3 regions of the Kitasatospora sp. NPDC015120 genome follow, and region 1 is predicted to be linked to each of the others. Evidence: riboswitches for the same ligand, from Rfam matches in the RefSeq annotation. Region 1 holds a riboswitch; each other region holds the start of a gene.
What was found. A riboswitch is a leader RNA that binds a small molecule or an ion and turns the genes downstream of it on or off. The one in region 1 is predicted to bind cobalamin.
Positions count from the first base shown of each region.

Region 2: it holds a riboswitch for cobalamin, as region 1 does, so the genes downstream of both, ACF1AK_RS21545 (ribonucleoside-diphosphate reductase subunit alpha) here and ACF1AK_RS31015 (cobalamin biosynthesis protein) in region 1, are expected to answer to the same signal.
Region 3: it holds a riboswitch for cobalamin, as region 1 does, so the genes downstream of both, ACF1AK_RS21690 (FecCD family ABC transporter permease) here and ACF1AK_RS31015 (cobalamin biosynthesis protein) in region 1, are expected to answer to the same signal.

Region 1 is NZ_JBIBVJ010000022.1:22,338-25,602, reverse strand. Features, by position in the region: gene ACF1AK_RS31020 (alpha/beta hydrolase family protein) at 1-766, opposite strand, end outside; cobalamin riboswitch at 946-1,158, shown strand; gene ACF1AK_RS31015 (cobalamin biosynthesis protein) at 1,192-2,178, shown strand; gene ACF1AK_RS31010 (cobyric acid synthase) at 2,175-3,265, shown strand, end outside.
Region 2 is NZ_JBIBVJ010000009.1:45,865-49,129, forward strand. Features, by position in the region: gene ACF1AK_RS21545 (ribonucleoside-diphosphate reductase subunit alpha) at 1-1,315, opposite strand, end outside; cobalamin riboswitch at 1,495-1,636, opposite strand; gene ACF1AK_RS21550 (hypothetical protein) at 1,794-2,891, shown strand; gene ACF1AK_RS21555 (glycosyltransferase family 2 protein) at 3,184-3,265, shown strand, end outside.
Region 3 is NZ_JBIBVJ010000009.1:77,695-80,959, forward strand. Features, by position in the region: gene ACF1AK_RS21685 (ABC transporter ATP-binding protein) at 1-701, opposite strand, end outside; gene ACF1AK_RS21690 (FecCD family ABC transporter permease) at 719-1,807, opposite strand; cobalamin riboswitch at 1,903-2,041, opposite strand; gene sodN (superoxide dismutase, Ni) at 2,129-2,524, opposite strand; gene sodX (nickel-type superoxide dismutase maturation protease) at 2,721-3,176, shown strand; gene ACF1AK_RS21705 (CGNR zinc finger domain-containing protein) at 3,195-3,265, opposite strand, start outside.

The sequences.
Region 1 (3,265 bases):
CCAGGACCAGGCTGCTGATCGCGGGGGCGAGGTCCGAGCGGGCGGCGGTGTGCAGGGCCATCGTGGCGCCGAGCGACCAGCCGTGGAGCACGACCCGGCCCGCGCCGGCGTCCAGGGCGGTGCGCACCGCCGCCTCGACGTCCCGCCACTCGGTCTCGCCGAAGTGGCCGAGGCCGTCCGGGGAGGCGGGGGCGCCGGCGTCGCCGCGGTAGGTGACGACCAGGGCGGGCAGGCCGAGGCGCTGCAGCTCGGGGAGGACGGGCAGGGTCTGGGCCCGGTCGGCGTCCGGCCCGTGCACCAGGACCACCCAGGTGCCCCGCTTGCCGCCCAGCCGCCAGGCGGGCATCGCGCCGAGCTCGCCCTCGACGGCGGTCTCGGCGAACGGCAGCCCGAGCGCCCGGCCCGGGTCGCCGAGGTGGACGCGGGGGGTGAAGCGGACCTCGGTGCCGGGGGCGAGGGTGCCCCGGTCGGCGCGCACCAGCCGGCGGGTGACCCCCTTCTCGTCACGGTGCAGGACCTCCTCGACGACCGCATGGCCGTCCTCGCCCCACTCGACGGCCCAGCGGCCGGGGCGCTCGCTCACCGGCGTGCGGGTGAAGGTGACCCGCCCCGCGCCGAGGGCCTGGACGCGCACCGGGCCGGTCCGCACGCGGGCGGCCCCGGCCGGGCGGACCATCCGCTCGGACGCCCGGCGGCCGATCACCAGGACGGCGGCCCCGGTGCCGACGGCGGCGGCCGCCACGGTGGCCGCGATTCCCCAACGCATACTCGCTCCCCGGTGCTCGGTGTCTGGCTCGGTGTCCGGTCTCGCCGCCCCGACCCACCCTCAGTCCACTCGCGCGGGCGCAGGGAGGCCAGCAGGACACGGCCGTACGGGTAGTTCCGGGAGGAAAGTCACAGCGGCGCGGCGGGACGGCCCGGCGTGTGACCAACACCCCCGACGACCTCGGTTGACTCCCGGTTCGGGCCCGTGATGGGATCCTTCAGCCAATACGGAGGCATGCAGAGGAAGCCGGTGCGAGTCCGGCGCGGTCCCGCCACTGTCACCGGGGAGCACGACCGGAACACGCCACGGCGGGCCGTCAGAAGCCGCTGGAAGGCCCGGGAGGTGCGTTCGACCCGGAAGCCAGGAGACTCTCGCCCCCGGTTCGTCGATCCAGGGCGCGGACCCTGAGTGAGGACACGCACGCGATGCTGCGCCCTGCCGTGCGCCCGTTGACCCGGGCCGCCGCCTTCGGCGCCGGCGCGGTGGCCGGGTACCTGGCCGACGCCCGGTTCGCCGACCCGCGCCGCGGCCACCCGGTGGCCGGCTTCGGCACCGCCGCCGCCCGGCTGGAACGCCTGCTCTGGCGCGACCACCGCGCCGCCGGAACCGCCTTCACCGCCCTGGCCGTGGGCACCGTCGCGGCCGGCGCCCTCGCCGCCGACCGGCTGCTGGCCCGCCGCCCGCCCGCCCGGGCCGCCCTCGCCGCCGCCGCGACCTGGACGGTGCTCGGCGGCACCTCGCTGACCCGGGAGGCCCGCACCATCGGCCGTTCGCTGGCGGCCGGTGACCTGACGGCGGCCCGGGAGCGGCTGCCGCACCTGTGCGGACGCGATCCGAGCGCGCTGGACGAGCAGCAGCTGGCCCGCGCGGTCGTCGAGTCGGTGGCCGAGAACACCGCCGACGCCGTGGTCAACGCCCTGCTCTGGGGCGGCCTCGCGGGCACCCCCGGCCTGCTGGCGTTCCGCGCGGTGAACACCCTGGACGCGATGGTCGGTCACCGCTCGCCCCGCTACGCCCGGTTCGGCTGGGCCTCGGCGCGGCTGGACGACGTGGCGGGCTGGCCCGGCGCGCGGCTGACCGCGCTGCTCACGGTGGCCGCCGCCCCCGAACCGCGCACCGCCTGGCGGGTCTGGCGGCGCGACGGCTCGGCGCACCCCAGCCCGAACGCCGGGCAGGCCGAGTCGGCGTTCGCCGGCGCGGTGGGCGTGCGCCTCGGCGGGACGCTGCGCTACGGCGAACGGGTGGAGCACCGCCCCGTGCTGGGCGGGGAGCTGCGGCCGGTCGGGGTGGACGACATCGAACGGGCCTGTGTGCTCTCCCGGCGGGTGAGCGCGCTGGCGCTGGGTACGACGGTCGCCGGGCACCTGCTGCTCCGGGCGGCCCTGGGCGGGATGCGGAGGAGTGGGGCATGAGCAAGGCGCTGCTGGTCGCCGGGACGACCTCGGACGCCGGCAAGAGCGTGGTCACCGCGGGCATCTGCCGCTGGCTGGCCCGGCAGGGTGTCGCCGTCGCGCCGTTCAAGGCGCAGAACATGTCGCTGAACTCCTTCGTCACCGCCGACGGCGCCGAGATCGGCCGCGCGCAGGCGATGCAGGCGCAGGCGGCCCGGGTGGAGCCGGAGGCGGCGATGAACCCGGTGCTGCTCAAGCCCGGGGCCGACGGCCGCAGCCAGGTGGTGCTGCTGGGCCGGCCGGTCGCCGAGGTCGGCGCGCTGGACTACCGCGAGCGCAAGCCGGTGCTGCTGGAACGCGCCCTGGAGTGCCTGGCGGACCTGCGCCGGCGCTTCGACGTGGTGGTCTGCGAGGGCGCGGGATCGCCCGCCGAGATCAACCTGCGCGACCGCGACATCGCCAACATGGGCCTGGCCACCGCCGCCGGACTGCCGGTCGTGGTGGTCGGCGACATCGACCGCGGCGGGGTGTTCGCGGCGATGTACGGGACCCTGGCCCTGCTGTCGGCCGAGGACCAGCGGCATGTGGCGGGCTGGTTCGTCAACAAGTTCCGCGGCGACGCGCGGCTGCTCGCCCCGGGCCTGGAGATGCTGCGCGGGCTGACCGGCCGTCCGGTGCTGGGCACCCTGCCGATGCTGGCGGACCTGTGGCTGGACGCCGAGGACTCGCTCGACCTGTCCACCGTCGTCGACCGGACCGCCGCGCGCGGCCCGCTCGGCGCGGACGTGCTGCGGGTGGCCGTGCTGCGCTTCCCCCGGCTGTCCAACTTCACCGACCTGGACGCGCTCGCCCAGGAGCCCGGCGTGCTGGTCCGCTGGGCCACCCGCCCGGAGGAGCTGGCCGACGCCGACCTCGTCGTGCTGCCCGGAACCCGGGCCACCGTCGCGGACCTCGCCTGGCTGCGCGAACGCGGCCTGGAGCCGGTGCTGAGGGCACGGGCGGCGGCCGGGCAGCCGCTGCTCGGCGTCTGCGGCGGCTACCAGATGCTGGCGCACTCGATCGTGGACGAGGTCGAGTCGAAGGCGGGCGCGGTGGACGGCCTCGGGCT
Region 2 (3,265 bases), on a different contig from region 1:
CCTCCAGGATCTCCGTGCAGAGGTTGGAGGAGTGGACGGTGCGGCCCGGCAGCGCGGTCTGGTTGGCGGCGCGGTTGGAGGCGTCCTTGAAGGTCATCCAGCCGTTGCCGGTCTGCGCGAGGGTGCGCATCATCCGGGCGTAGAGGGTCTGCGCGGGGATGGTGCGCACGGCCTTGCCGGCCAGTTCGGCCTTGCGGTAGGCCTCGTCGAACTCCTCGCCCCACAGGTCGACCAGCTCGGGGACGTCGGCGGGGGAGAACAGCGACCAGTCGGCGTTGGCGTTGACCCGGCGCATGAACTCGTCCGGGATCCAGTGCGCCAGGTTGAGGTTGTGGGTGCGGCGCGCCTCCTCACCGGTGTTGTCGCGCAGCTCCAGGAACTCCTCGATGTCGGCATGCCAGGTCTCCAGGTAGACGCAGGCCGCGCCCTTGCGGCGGCCGCCCTGGTTGACGGCGGCGACCGAGGAGTCGAGGGTGCGCAGGAACGGCACGATGCCGTTGGACTTGCCGTTGGTGCCGCGGATCAGCGAGCCGCGCGAGCGGATCCGGGAGTAGGACAGGCCGATGCCGCCGGCGTGCTTGGACAGGCGGGCGATCTGCGCGTAGCGCGAGTAGATCGAGTCCAGGTTGTCCAGCGGGGAGTCCAGCAGGTAGCAGCTGGACATCTGGGGGTGGCGGGTACCGGAGTTGAAGAGGGTCGGCGAGGAGGTCAGGTACTCCAGCCGGCTCATCAGGCGGTACAGCTCGGCGACCTCGGCGACCGACTGCTCGGTGTCGCCGACCGCCAGGCCGCAGGCGACGCGGAGCAGGAAGTACTGCGGGGTCTCGACGACCTTGCGGGTGATCGGGTGGCGCAGCAGGTAGCGGGACTGCACGGTGCGCAGGCCGAAGTACTCGAAGCGGTCGTCGCCCCGGGGGTCGACCAGGGCGTCCAGGGCGGCGGTGTGCTTGGCGACGAAGGCGGCGGTGGTGTCGCCGATCAGGCCCTCGGCGTGGCCGACCGCGATCGAGGTGGAGAACGAGACCACGCCCTGGCTCGCCGCCTCGTCCACGATCTCCAGCGCGAGCAGGCGGGCCGCGAGCTTGGAGTACTGCGGGTCCTCGGCGATCATCGACGCGGCGGCGTCGACGGCCAGCCCGCGCAGCTCGGCGAAGTCCGAGCCGGCGTGGCGGCCGCGGAGCGCGGCGGCGGCGACATGGCCGGGGTCGGCCTGGGGGAGGTCGGCGCTGCGGTCGGTCAGGAGGCGCAGGAGCGCACCGCCGGGGTCGGAGACCGTCGGGTCGGCGGGGGCGGAGCTGGAACCCTGGGCGGGCAGGGTGGCTGAGGCAGCGGTGGTCAAGGCGCTCTCTCCTGGCGGCGGCGACGGGGGTGGCTCGGGCCGGACCGTTCGGGGCAGGGGAGACCGCCGCGCGGCCCGGAGGCGTCGCGCGCGTGTCGTCCCCGGCCCGCCCGCGAGGCCCGGAAGGTGGTGCTGGTGCCATGGCCCCTGCGGGGAGGCGTCGGCACGCCGTCGGCAGGTACTCGGACTCGCGGCGCACCTCGGGAGGCGGCCGCACACCGCTGCGGGGCAGTCCCGGACTCGCACCGGGTTCCCCTGCGTCGACAGCAGGGATGAGCATACATCTAGTGGTGCTCGCTGGATGCGACACCACATGTTGTGCAGCGTGGCGTGTTGCTCCGATGACCGGTGGTACCGGGGCGGGGCCGCGGGGTGCCCGCGGCGGGGTCCGTTGCGAAACGGATTGGTCACCGGGACGGTCCCCCGTCGGGTGCATGCCCTACGATCTCGGCACATGAGCGAGGGAACGGGCGCTCCGGGGGACTGGGCCGGTAGGGCCGTGCCGCCGGGGCAGGGTCAGCAGCCTGGCGCGCCGGGTCAGGTGCCGCAGCCGGGGCAGCCGCCGGTGCCGCCGCCCGGCGGGTTCGGGCCGCCTGCGACGCCGTACGTGCAGCCGGGGGCGGGGGTGCCGCCGCAGGCCCAGCCGCCGGTGGCGCCGCATGTGCCGTCCGGCGCGGTGCCGTACCCGCAGCCGGGGCCCCCGCAGGGCCCCCCGCCGGGGCCGCAGGCCGGACCGCCGCCGGGACCGCAGCCCGCGCCCCCGTTCGCCGGCTGGCCGCAGCAGGGCGCCCAGCCGCCGCAGCCGGCCCCGGCCGAGCCGGACTGGAACGCCATGGCGGACCGGCACGCCGACGAGTCGCGCCGCCGCAAGCGGCTGTGGATCGGCGCGGTGGTCGTCGCCGCCGTGCTGGTCGGCGGCATCGTCGGGGCCGGGGTGTGGATCAACGGCCGGGACAAGGGTGACGGCCCGAAGCCGGCCGCGAGCGGGACCACCGCCGGTACCCCGTCCGCCACCGCCACGCCCACCGAGCAGGCGGTGGCGGTGATCTCCGACGCCGCCACCGACAAGCTGCCGGTCGACGCGGCGACGCTGTTCCCCGATCAGACCCGGACCGTCGACGGCAAGGTGTGGACCCGCCAGGTGACCGGTTCCACCGCCCCCTGCTCCAAGGCGACCACCGGCGGACTCGGCCTGGCGCTCGGCGACGACACCTGCCGCTCGCTGGTCCGCGCGACGTACGTCAGCGGCGAGAGCGCCGTCACGGTCGGGGTCGCGGTCTTCGACAACAAGGCGGGTGCGGAGCGGGCGATCGGCCGCCACGCGGGACTGATCCAGGGTCTGTCCGGCACCGGCGTCCCGGTGTTCTGCGTGACCGACAAGTCCGGCTGCACCGAGACCCACGCGTCGATCGGCCGCTTCGGCTACTTCACGGTGGCCGGTTCGCTGAAGCAGGGGACGGACCAGAGCGACCAGCTCGCCACGGCCGCCGCCGGCGCGCTGGCGGAGCGTACGAAGGACGTCCTGCTGGCCCGGGGATCCCACACCGGCTGACCCCCGGCGGGGACGGGACGGCCCGCGAAGGGCGCCCGGGGCGGTCGGATAGGATGACCGCCCTCGGGGGAGGGATGCGTCCCCCCGTGGCCGCCCCGACGGGGAATCAGCGAGCAGGAGGTACCGCGCGGTGAGCGCTGCCGTCAATGCGACCAGCAGACGGCGCAGAGCGGCGGGGCGCCGGCGCGGAACGGGCGAGCCCGTCCCCGCGATGCTGCTGCCGGCGCCGCCCACTTCGCAGGAGAAGTACAGCTACACCATCCGCCACCAGTGGGTGCTGACCCTCTGTTCGATGGTGAGCTTCGGGTGCCTGGTGGTCAGTCAGGCCGAGCTGTACTCCCTCGGGTCGTGGTTCTGGCTCTGCGTGCCGTTCC
Region 3 (3,265 bases), on a different contig from region 1:
TTGAACACCTCGGCCAGCAGGTCGGGTCCGAGCACCTCGGCGGGCGGCCCGGAGGCGACGATCCGGCCCTCCACGAGCACGTGGAGCAGATCGCAGTGCCCGGCGGCCAGGTTGAGGTCGTGCAGCGCGGTGAGCACCGTCGGCCCGGCCTCCCGGACCAGCGCCAGCACCTCCAACTGGTGGGCGATGTCCAGGTGGTTGGTGGGTTCGTCGAGGACCAGCAGCCGGGGTTCCTGGACCAGCGCGCGGGCGATCAGCACCCGCTGCTTCTCGCCGCCGGACAGGCTCAGGAAGCCCCGGCCGGCCAGGTGGGCGGCGCCGACCCGGCGCAGCGCCCCGGTGCAGAGCTCCCCGTCCCCGGCCGACGGCCCGGCCAGGGCGCCGCGCCGGTGCGGCAGCCGGCCCATGCCGACCACCTCGGCCACGGTGAAGTCGAACTCGGCGGAGTGCTCCTGCGGCAGCGCCGCCACCCGCCGGGCGGACTCGCGCGGTGCGAGCGCGTGCAGGTCGTCGCCGCCGACCAGGACGGCGCCGGCGGCGGGCCGCAGCGCCCGGTAGACGCAGCGCAGGAGGGTGGACTTGCCGCTGCCGTTCGGGCCGATCAGGCCGACCACCTGGCCGGCGGCGGCGTTCAGCGTGACGTCGTGGACCAGCCGGACGCCGGCCAGGTCGACCGAGACCCCGTCGACGGCGAGGTCCAGGGCGCGGGCGGGCGCGGTCACCGGCCACCGCCGAAGGAGTAGCCGCGGCGGCGCATCAGCAGCAGGAAGCAGGGCACCCCGACGGCCGCGGTCACCACGCCGACCGGCAGTTCGGCGGGCGCCAGCAGGGTGCGGGAGACGATGTCCACCCAGACCAGCAGCAGCGCCCCGGCGAGCGGTGCGACCAGCAGCACCCTGCGGTGGCCGGCGCCGACCAGCATCCGCACCAGGTGCGGGACCATCAGTCCGACGAAGCCGATCGCCCCGCTGACGGCGACCACGGTGCCGGTGACGGCGGCGGTGACCACGAACAGTTCGCGGCGCAGCCGGTCCGGGTCCACGCCGAGCGAGGCGGCCGTCTCGTCGCCCATGGCCAGTGCGTCCAGCCGCCCGGCGGCGCCGGCCAGGTGGGCCAGGCCGGCCAGCACGGTGACGGCGGCGATCGGCACCGAACCCCAGGTGGCGCCGCCGAGGCTGCCGAGCAGCCACATCATGGCGGAGCGGGCGGCCTCGCCGCGGGCGGCGGCGAAGACCATCAGCGCCGTCAGCGCGGAGAAGCCGTAGGACATCGCGGTGCCGGTGAGCACCAGCCGCAGCGGGGTCAGGCCGTGGGCGGTACGGGCCGTCAGATAGACCAGCACCATGGCGAGCAGGGCGGCGGTGAAGGCGGAGACGGAGATCGCCCAGACGCCGAGCGAGGCGAAGGCGCCCATCATCAGCACGGCGTTGGCGCCGACCGAGGCCCCGGAGGAGATGCCGAGCACGAACGGGTCGGCGAGCGCGTTGCGGACCATCGCCTGAACGGCGACCCCGGTGGCGGCGAGTCCGGCGCCCACCACGGCGGCCAGCACGGCGCGCGGCAGCCGGATCTCCCAGACGATCGCGTAGGCGGCGGCCTCGTCGGCCTCCAGCCTCCCGCCGGTCAGCCCGGCGCGCAGCAGCCGCAGGACCTGGCCCCAGCCGAGTCCGGAGGAGCCGACGGCGACGGCGCAGACCAGGGAGGCCAGCAGCGCGACGGCGAGGGCCGCGGCCAGCGGGACGGCGGGTGTTCGGCGCGGGCCCGGCGGGGCCGCGGCGGTGGCCGGTGCGGTCGCGGTGCTGCTCACTGGTGCGCGCCTTGCCTCGGGCCGCGCACGGCGCGGGGCGGCGCCCCCGGGCGCGGGTGTGCCGGGGCGCCATCCCCTCGCAGTCCACGGCGAGTTGTCGGGAGGTCGGCGTCCTCGGGCGATCGGGCTCACGGGCACGGGGCACCGTTTACCGTTGCGGGTCAGCGCCGGATTCGCACCGGCTTCCCCCTCTGGACGCCCTGGCAGCATAACAAGCACTCAGGGCAGGCAACCCTTACCGGGCCCGGTGTGGGCGGGAACACACGAACGCCCCCGGTCCGGCGTGCGGACGGGGGCGCTCGAAGGAGGGGGGAGCGGGGATCAGCCCTGCTTGGTCTCCCAGAAGATCTTGTCGACCTCGGCGATGAGGTCGAGCAGCGCCTGGCCGGTGGCCGGGTCGGTGGACGCCTTGGCGGCCGAGGCGGCCTTCAGGGTGTCGTTGATGAGCTGGTGGAGCTGCGGGTACTTCTCGAAGTGCGGGGCCTTGAAGTAGTCGCTCCACAGCACCGAGATGTGGTGCTTGACCGTCTCGGCGCGCTGCTCCTTGATGATGATGGCGCGGGCGCGGAAGTGCGGGTCCTCGTTGGCCTGGTACTTCTCCTGGGTGGCCTTCACGGACTCGGCCTCGATGCGGGCCTGGGCCGGGTCGTACACGCCGCAGGGCAGGTCGCAGTGGGCGTGGGCGGTGGCGCGCGGTGCAAACAGACGAGAGAGCATGGGAGTCCTTCCTTAGATCGTCTTCCCGCGCCCGAGATTACCCCTCGGACCCCGCCGTTTCTCGGCCGGGCGGCGGGCCTAGGGCAAAAGGCGGAGCCGGAACCGGGCGAATCCGGACATCGGCGGGCGGCGCCCCGTGCGGCAGACTGGTGTGCGACCGAGGGACGCGGCGGGACGCGGGCCGGGAGGAGGAGTCGTGGCACGGAGCGCGGAACCGGAGGAGGGGCCCCCGGCGGGCAGCGCGCCGTTCGGGCTGATCGACGTGGCGGGGGACTCGATGGTGCCGACCCTGCGCGACGGCGACCAGTTGCTGGTGCGGTACGGGGCGCGGATCCGGCCCGGTGCGGTGGTGGTCTTCCGCCACCCGTTCCAGCAGAACCTGCTGGTCGTCAAACGTGCCGACGGGCGGCGGCCGAAGGGCTGGTGGCTGCTCTCCGACAACCGGCCGGTGGACAGCGACAGCCGCAGCTACGGCGCGGTGCCGGACGAGCTGGTGCTCGGCCGGGTGCTGCTGCGGCTGCGGCCGAGGCCGGCCTGGCTGGCGCCCGGCCGGCGCCTGGAGCGGCTGCTGCTCTCCGGCCCGCTGGCCAGGATCCCCGGGCTGGCCCGCCGGTTCGGCGTCTGGGTCCGCCCGGAGGGCCTGCGGAGCTGACTCCCGAGCCGCTAGGACCTAGGCGTCGGGGTTCCCGGCGGCCGCGGCGGCCTCCAGGCGCTTGCGGGCGCGGTAGGCGGCGACGTTGG